DNA from 4 places in the Arthrobacter sp. BB-1 genome. Region 2 is predicted to be linked to each of the others. Evidence: predicted binding sites of a transcription regulator. Region 2 holds the regulator's gene; each other region holds the start of a gene.
What was found. Region 2 encodes Rex, which represses fermentation and respiration genes when NADH is low (regulators of the CRP and FNR family bind a similar motif). Its sites were predicted from a motif close to CTTGTGAANNNNTTCACAAG; they were not measured.
Positions count from the first base shown of each region.

Region 1: a site for Rex is predicted at 1,540-1,559, ahead of FHJ30_RS11865 (glyceraldehyde-3-phosphate dehydrogenase). Genes of this name have one in related genera too.
Region 3: a site for Rex is predicted at 855-874, ahead of araB (ribulokinase). Genes of this name have one in related genera too.
Region 4: a site for Rex is predicted at 1,199-1,218, ahead of benA (benzoate 1,2-dioxygenase large subunit). Genes of this name have one in related genera too.

Region 1 covers NZ_VDEV01000022.1:10,602-12,802, forward strand. The annotation lists gene FHJ30_RS11865 (glyceraldehyde-3-phosphate dehydrogenase) at 1-1,324, opposite strand, end outside; gene FHJ30_RS11870 (TspO/MBR family protein) at 1,582-2,124, opposite strand; RNA gene rnpB (RNase P RNA component class A) at 2,170-2,201, opposite strand, start outside.
Region 2 covers NZ_VDEV01000029.1:31,277-33,477, reverse strand. The annotation lists gene FHJ30_RS16225 (HAD family phosphatase) at 1-292, opposite strand, end outside; gene FHJ30_RS16220 (glutaredoxin family protein) at 383-637, shown strand; gene FHJ30_RS16215 (redox-sensing transcriptional repressor Rex) at 744-1,448, shown strand; gene FHJ30_RS16210 (hypothetical protein) at 1,506-2,201, opposite strand, start outside.
Region 3 covers NZ_VDEV01000002.1:292,847-295,047, forward strand. The annotation lists gene FHJ30_RS01740 (anti-sigma factor) at 1-244, shown strand, start outside; gene FHJ30_RS01745 (hypothetical protein) at 206-745, opposite strand; gene araB (ribulokinase) at 920-2,201, shown strand, end outside.
Region 4 covers NZ_VDEV01000036.1:15,038-17,238, forward strand. The annotation lists gene benA (benzoate 1,2-dioxygenase large subunit) at 1-1,105, opposite strand, end outside; gene catA (catechol 1,2-dioxygenase) at 1,432-2,201, shown strand, end outside.

The sequences.
Region 1 (2,201 bases), on a different contig from region 2:
ACACGGTGGCCAGGCCGTCCACGATCCCGGCCCGGCGGGAACCGACGAAGTCAGTGGAAACAACTTCGGGTGAGTCGATGTAGTCGATCTGCTTGCGCAGGTCCGAGTGCAGCGACATCTCACGCAGGTAGTTGTTGACCTCGTCCTTGGTGGTCCCGTTCTCCAGGCTCAGGTTCAGGATGGCGAGGGAAACATCCGGGGTGGGGACGCGGATGGAGCTGCCGGTCAGCTTGCCCAGCAGTTCGGGCAGGGCCTTGGCCACGGCCTTGGCGGCGCCGGTCTCCGTGATCACCATGTTCAGTGCTGCCGAGCGGCCGCGCCGGTCACCCTTGTGGAAGTTGTCGATCAGGTTCTGGTCGTTCGTGAAGGAGTGCACCGTCTCCACATGGCCGTGCACGACGCCGAACTTGTCGTTGATTGCCTTCAGCACCGGCGTGATGGCGTTGGTGGTGCAGGACGCGGCGGAGACGATCTGGTCGGTGTCCTCGATGGTGCCGTGGTTGATGCCGTGGACGATGTTCTTGAGATCGCCCTTGCCCGGGGCGGTCAGCAGGACCCGGGCCACGCCCTTGCTCTGCAGGTGCTGGGACAAGCCCTCCCGGTCACGCCAGCGTCCGGTGTTGTCCACCACAAGGGCGTTGTTTATTCCGTAGGCGGTGTAATCGATGGTGGCGGGGTTGTCCGAGTAGATGACCTGTACCTGCACGCCGTTGGCCGTGATGGTGTTGGCCTCCTCGTCAATCCGAATGGTCCCTTCGAAGGAGCCGTGGACCGAGTCGCGGCGCAGGAGGCTGGCGCGCTTGGAGAGATCGTTGTCAGCACCTTTGCGGACCACGATGGCGCGCAGGCGGAGGCCGTGTCCGCCGCCTGCCTTTTCGATGAGGAGGCGGGCCAGGAGCCGGCCGATCCGGCCGAAGCCGTAAAGCACCACGTCGGTGCTGGTGCGGTCATCGCCGCCGCGCTTGCCCACGACGTCGGCAAGTTCCGCCCGCAGGAATTCTTCCAGCGTGGCGCCGTCGCCTTCTTCCTTGAACTTCTGGTTCAGCCGGGCGATGTCGATGGCAGCGGCACCGAGCTCGAGTCCGGCCAGGGTGTTCAGCAGGGGCGCCGTCTCCTCCAGGAGAAGCTCGTCCTTGCTCATCCGGCGTGCAAAGCGGTGCGCCTTAAGGATGTTCATGGTGGATTTGTTGATCAAACTCCGGCCATGGATGCTGGTGACCACGTTGTTCTCGCGGTACAGCCGGCCGATCACCGGAATCATGGCCTCGGCGAGGGCCTCCCGGCCCATCCACGTATCAAGACAAGAATCTGACGTCTGGCTCACAGAAATACCTTCCTCGGTTCAGCCGTGTACGTCCTCGTACACGGATGTCGGCCACCACATGTTGTGCAGGGGCACCCGCGCCTGCAGGGGTCGGCCCCCAGGCGCCTGGATCGCGTGCAAAGAAAAACCGCCGGCTGCGAAGGCAACCCGGGCGGAAGAACTCCTGCGTCCGGTCTCCATTCTAAGTTGGCCAGCCACCCCTGACCGGCCGGAACCACGTGAAATCACTCACAGGGAAGGGCCTTGCGTCCGGGGAGTCAGTTGTGGATGGCCGAATAGAGATTGAGGCTGGACGAAAACACCACCCAGGAAAAATAGGGCAGCATCAGCAGGCCCGCAGCCGGGCTCACCGGTCCGAACCGCACAACGAGGAATGCAAGCGAGGCCGCAAGCCCGGCTATGACACAGAAAGCGGCCCAGAGGGCAGCGGCACCAAACACCGGAAAGAGCCCGAAGAAGGCCAGCGGCCACGCGGCATTGAGCACCAGTTGGACCAGATACCCGGCCAGGGCACCTCCCCTCAACTCCCCTTTTCGCCAGACGAGCCAGGCGGCGACCGCCACCCCCACATACAAGAGCATCCACATGCTCCTGAACATCCAGCCCGGCGGCATCCAGGGGGCCTTGGCCGATCCCGCGAACCAGCCAGCCGAATGCAGGATGATGGGGACTGACGCGAGGGCCCAGGCAGCGGCGGAGAGCGCAAGGAACCCGGCCAGGGCAACGGCCTGCTGTGCGCGGGCGGGACCCCGCGATTCGGCGGCTCCGTCGCCGGAGGGCGGGTCAATATTTGCGGGCACGGTTCAGGATCCCCAACACAACTCTCAAGGTCAAACCGGACGGGGTGGATGGGTTGACCGATACGCCGGGTTCTGTG
Region 2 (2,201 bases):
CCAAGGCCTTAACGTCGTCGACAGTGATCCCCGCGGCCAGGGTGAGGGCGGAATCGCGCACCGCGTGGACATCGTCGATGTTCTCGCCGCGGGCCACGAACTTGAACTGCTTCCAGGCGAAGCCGGCGGCCTGGGTCATGGTGAAGGCGCCGCGCTGGTGCATCTTCCGTGCAACGTGGAACAGGCTGGCGCCGCGCATCAGCGTGTTGTCCACATCGAAGAACGCCGCCTCGCCCGGCTGCGGCGCAGCAACCGGCTTGGTGACTACGGCGACGTATTTCTCCTCGGGCATGGACTTGAGTCTAGCCAATCCACTGTGCATTCCACTGCGCCCTCGCGCTGGACGTCGCAGGGCTCCGGGCGACGGGGATACCGTTAAGGCATGGCCACACCCCGCGTCCTCCTCATCACCAAAGCAGACTGCCACCTTTGCGAAGACGCGCGCGACGCCGTCGGGCGGGTTACGGCCTTGCTGGGACTTGAGTGGAACGAAGAGTTGGTGGACCACCAGCCGGAACTGCGTGAGCGCTATGCGGAGGAAATCCCAGTGGTGCTGGTGGACGGCGTGCAGCGGGATTTCTGGAAAATAGACGAAGCCCGCCTGGAACGCGTGCTCCGGCAGGCCATGGCGCAGTAGGGGAGCAGTTCTTGTGATGGCTCGGGTATCGGTGCGGCACCTGCTTTGTTGGCATTGCTGATGGGGCTCTAGAGTGGAGTCACAACGCAATGCGAGGGAGGAGCTGGTGGCTTCGCTGGATTCAACTCCCCAGGCTGTCCCGGACCTGCCGGGAGCCACGGGCATGGCAGCCAAGCAGATTCCGCCGGCTGCGGTGGCACGGCTGACCCTCTACCTGCGCGCCCTCAACACCCTGCTCGCAGAGGGGGTGGAACGCGTCTCCTCAGAATCCCTCGCCGAGGCCTCCGGTGTCAGCTCCGCCACCTTGCGCAAGGACCTCTCCCACGTGGGCTCGTACGGAACCCGCGGCGTGGGCTACGAAGTGCAGTACCTGAGCCGGCACATCGCCGCCGCCCTGGGACTCACGCACGACTGGAAAGTGGCGATCGTGGGTGCCGGCAACCTGGGCAAGGCCCTGGCACGGTACGGCGGCTTTGAATCCCGCGGCTTTGACGTGGTTGCCATTTTTGACGCGGACCAGATGGTGGTGGGCAACGAAGTGGGCTGGCTGCGGGTCAGTGACGTGGCCGACCTGGAAACCGTGCTGCACCGCACGGGTGCCAACATGGTGGTGCTGGCACTGCCCGCCGCCGTGGCCCAGGATATTTGCGACCGCGTGGTTGCGGCCGGCGTCCGCAGCATCCTGAGTTTCGCGCCCGTGATGCTCCAGGTGCCGGAAGGGGTCAACCTCCGCAAGGTGGACATGGCAACGGAGCTGCAGATCCTTGCCTACCACGCACAGCGGGCGCAGACCCCGGGCCAGACCGCCTAGGTTTCTGGCGGTACCGTCTGGTTCCGGGACCCACGCCCGCAGGGTGGTGTGGTTGGACTACCGGCCGTAGGGGTTGCCCATACCGCCGCCGTACGGGTTGGCGAACGGCTGCTGCCTCCGGAAGTACGGAGCTGCGCCCGGCAGGTAGAGCAGCACAATGGCCGCGATTCCCAACAATGTGCCGATGGTCGCGAAGCTGGGAGGACTGAAGAGGCCGAGGACGGAAAGGGCCGCGAAGACTGTGCCCAGGATGCGTGCCCAGTTCTTGCCCTTGCGGACAAAGAACGCCACCAGCAGGTACAGCGCCAGGCCAATGATGGCAAACACCACCAGGGTGCCGGCGATGACGCCCTTCATATCCTCGTAGGTGACTCCCGCGCCGGTGCCCTGGACCTGGCTGTCGAAGACATCACGGAACCGGGGATCGTCCAGCGTGGCGAGGCCGGCAAGAGCGGAGACGACGAAGATGGCGGCCGAGGCGATCAGCAGCCAGAACGAAATGTTGACCAGCTGCGGGACGCCGGCGCTTCCAGAGGGCTGGGGCTGCTCCGAAGGATACTGCGCGTAGGGGGACTGGCCGTACGGCTGCTGCCCGTACGGCTGCTGCCCGTACTGCGGAGCGTTCTGCCCGTACTGGGGTGCGCCGGACTGCTGTCCGTACTGCGGTGCGTTCTGCCCGTACTGGGGTGCGCCGGACTGCTGTCCGTACTGCGGTGCGTTCTGCCCGTACTGGGGTGCGCCGGACTGCTGTCC
Region 3 (2,201 bases), on a different contig from region 2:
CCGTGCCCTGGAGATACAGCTCAGCAAGGACGAGGCGAAGGGCTACCAAGAAGTCTGGCTGATCGCCCCCGACCTCTCCCGGCTGGTGAGCCTGGGTGTGATGAATTCCGATTCGGGAACCTTCCAGTTGCCCGCCGGCCTGCAGCTCTCGGAATACCCCATTGTTGACGTCTCGGACGAGCCCGTGGACGGCAATCCCGCCCATTCAAGCGTCAGCATCGTCCGGGGCACGCTCAACACCTGAGCGGCTCCGCCCTTGGACCGCTGACAGCAACGTGGCCCCTTGCGTGGCCAAAACCGTGGCCGCCAGTGCGGCTGCGGCGTGGAGGTGCAGCATCAGGTGCGGGGAGTGGGCAGCGCCGGATCCTTCCGCGGAAGGTGTTGCCGGGTCCGGCGCCCGCGGGTCCGGCGCTCCTCCGTGGTGGCCGGGAAGGGAAAGGCCGCTGGCTGTGGAAAACGCGTCGAAGGCCAGGTGCAGCAGCTGCTGCACCAGGCCGGCGGCGAGCAGTACAGCCCACCCCGGGAGCCGGCGTCCGCCCGAGATCGAGGCAGCTATCGACGCGGCCATCCCCAGCAGGGCAGCCAGGGCGGTGACGATGAGGATGCCGGGTGCCTGGCCGCCGGCAACCACGTGGGCGGCCAGGCCCAGCCCGGCGGAAAGGGGGCCGGCGAGCCACGCAGGGGAAGCGCCCCGTGTGGTCCGGCTGGAGCCTGCAGGTGCCGGCGCGGTTGATGCACCCTCCATCGCTTCCTCCCGTGGCCGTCTTTCCAGTCTTCCTGCCTTTACCCGGGCTGGCTGCGAATATGCCTGGAACCCACAATCGTTTCCTCTTGACTTTCCCCTGTTGACTTCACTTCTGTTAGCGCTCACAATTGTGGTCAGGCCGCGAAGCTGCGGCAGCTATGGAGGAAGCTTCTTATGGACGCAGTGGGTACCCCGGATACATTCGTTGTCGGCGTAGACTACGGAACGCTCTCGGGCCGTGCGGTGGTGGTGCGGGTTCGGGATGGCAAGGAACTCGGCAGCGGTGTCTACGACTATCCGCATGCCGTGGTGACGGATTCCCTCCCGGAGGACGTGGCTGGCCGCGGCGATGACGGACGAACGGTGCGGCTTCCCGGCGAATGGGCCCTGCAGGTACCGAACGACTACCGGGAGGTCCTGCGCAACGCGGTTCCCGCCGCTGTTGCCGAGGCGGGGATTGACCCGGCCGCCGTCGTCGGCATTGCCACGGACTTCACCGCCTGCACCATGGTGCCGGCCAAGGCGGACGGCACGCCGCTGAATGAAGTGCCAGGGTTCGAACGCCGTCCGCACGCCTACGTGAAGCTGTGGCGCCACCACGCGGCACAGCCGCAGGCTGACCGGATCAACCAGTTGGCCGCCGAGCGCGGCGAAACCTGGCTTCCCCGCTACGGCGGGCTCATCTCCTCTGAGTGGGAGTTCGCCAAGGGCCTGCAGCTGCTGGAGGAGGATCCGGAAGCCTACGCGGCAATGGACCATTGGGTGGAGGCTGCTGACTGGATAGTCTGGCAGTTGTGCGGCGAGTATGTCCGCAATGCCTGCACCGCCGGCTACAAGGGCATCTACCAGGATGGGCGCTACCCATCCACGGACTTCCTGGCCGCCCTGAATCCGCAGTTCAAGGATTTCGTCAGCGCCAAACTGGAGCACACCATCGGCCGCCTGGGTGAAGCCGCCGGGTACCTGACTGCCGAAGCCGCGGCCTGGACCGGGCTGCCGGAGGGCATCGCCGTGGCTGTGGGCAACGTGGACGCCCACGTCACTGCCCCGGCCGCGAAGGCTGTAGATCCGGGCCAGCTGGTGGCCATCATGGGCACCTCAACCTGCCACGTCATGAATGGCGCGGAGCTGCGTGAAGTGCCCGGCATGTGCGGGGTGGTTGACGGTGGCATTGTTGAAGGGCTGTGGGGCTACGAGGCCGGCCAGTCCGGCGTGGGGGACATCTTCGGCTGGTTCACCAAGTACGGCGTGCCCCCCGAATACCACCAGGCGGCCGAGGCAGCGGGACTGGGCATCCACGAATACCTCACGGAGCTGGCTTCGCGGCAGGCCATCGGTGAGCACGGCCTGATCGCTCTGGACTGGCACTCGGGCAACCGCTCGGTCCTGGTGGACCACGAGCTTTCCGGCGTCGTGGTGGGGCAGACCCTCGCCACCCGGCCTGAAGACACCTACC
Region 4 (2,201 bases), on a different contig from region 2:
CCATGCCGGTGGCGTTGAAGAAGTCCTCGTACTGCCGGATGCGCTTGGAGCGGTTCTCCTGGGACTCGCCCTTGGGGGCTATGCAGTAGATCGTCACCTCGGTCTGGTCCGCGGAGATTGGCCGGAAGTGGCGGATCTGCGAGGAGAACTGGTCCATGATGTACACGTTCGGGTAAAGGCAAAGGTTGCGCGAGATATTGATCATGAAGTTCGCCATCTCCTCGCCGTACTTCTGCACCAGCTCGTCGCGGCGGTCCCACAGCGGACGGTCCTCGGGGTTGGTCCATTCCTGCCACAGCAGCAGGTGCCCGTGGTCGTAGGAGTAGAAGCCGCCCTTGACCTTGCCCCACTTGCCGGCGTCCATGGCCTTGGTCTTGTTGGCGGAGTCGCCGGCGGTGCGCCGCGCAGTGGTGGCAGCGTAGTTCCAGTGCACGGCCGTGACGTGGTAGCCGTCTGCGCCGTTCTCGGCCTGCACTTTCCAGTTGCCGTCGTAGGTGTAGGTGGAGGATCCCCGCAGAACCTCCAGGCCCTCGGGGGACTGGTCCACAATGGAATCGATCACTTTGGTGGCGTCGCCGAGATGCTGCTCAAGGGGGAGCACGTCCGCCTTCAGCGAGCCAAAAAGGAATCCACGGTAGGACTCAAAGCGGGCAACCTTGGTGAGGTCGTGCGACCCTTCTTTGTTGAACGTTTCCGGGTAACCCGCATTGCGGGAATCCTTGACCTTCAGCAGCTCCCCGGAGTTCTTGAAGGTCCAGCCGTGGAACGGGCAGGTGAAGGTGGTGCGGTTGTCCGTCTTGCGGCGGCACAGCATGGCGCCCCGGTGCGAACAGGCGTTGACGATGCAGTTGAGCTTCTCGTCCTTGTCCCGGGTGATCATCACCGGAGTACGTCCAATGTAGGTGGTGAAGTAGTCCCCCACGTTGGGGATCTGGGACTCGTGGGCGAGGTACACCCAATTGCCTTCGAAGATGTGCTTCATCTCGAGTTCGAAGATTTCCTGGTCGGTGAAGATCTCGCGCTTGGCCCGGATGATGCCGTTCTCGCGGTCATCGATCACGGCGTCGGCAAGGACCTCGCGGGCATGGGTCAGGTTCTCGGTCATGGCGTGCTCCTCCATTGGAGATTGCTGGACGGATGGTCGGGAGGTCCGGGCCGGGCAGCGGTGCCAGCTGGGACGTTAGAGCAATTCTTCCCGCTCGTGACTGCGCTCACATCAGGCAAACACCTAGGGTCGACCAAGGGTGTCTTTATGTACCGATAATGACAGAAAATAGGCATTATCGATATTTGTAGCGTCCTTATCTTCGGACCTACGATGAGACTGACATCACGCGATGCCGCAAGGCCGCAGGATCCCTGCGCCAGCGTCCCGCGGCGGGTGCAGGAAACCTTCCTGGCCCCAATTCAAAGACGAAGGTGGAGACCGCCATGACTGAGACCCAAGTGGATACCCGGAACGAGAACGAAGGCACCGCCGTTGAAGCCGGCTCGAAGGCCACCGAACGCTTCGCCGCCTCCGGCAAGCTCTCGGAGCTGCACGTGCCCAAGGAGCGCGTGAGCCTCCTGGCCGGTGCGCTGATCAAGGCCGCCAACGACATCGTGGTTGAGCACCAGGTCACCTACGAGGAGTACAACACCCTGAAGGCCTGGCTCATCAAGGTAGGAACCGACGGCGAGTGGCCCCTGTTCCTCGACGTGTGGCTTGAGCACACGGTGGAGGACGTCAACTCCCAGGAGCGCCCCGGCACCAAGGGCACCATCGAGGGACCCTACTACGTGCCCGGTTCGCCCGAGCTTCCCACACCGGCCACCGTCGAGATGCGCGACGGCGAAGAGGGCACCCCGCTGCGCTTCACCGGCCAGTTCACGGACACCAACGGCAACGCGCTCCAGGGCGCCCAGGTGGAGATCTGGCACGCGGACGCCGCCGGCTTCTACTCGCAGTACGCACCGGGCCTGCCCGAGTGGCTCTTCCGCGCCACGGTCAAGGCTGACGACGAGGGCCGCTTCGAGATCAACACCATGCGCCCCGCGCCGTACCAGATCCCCACGGACGGTGCCTGTGGACAGCTCATCGAGGCTGCAGGATGGCACGCTTGGCGTCCTGCCCACATCCACATCAAGGTCTCGGCTCCCGGCTACCAGCCCGTCACCCAGCAACTCTACTTCCCGGGCGACCCGCACAACGCCGACGACAT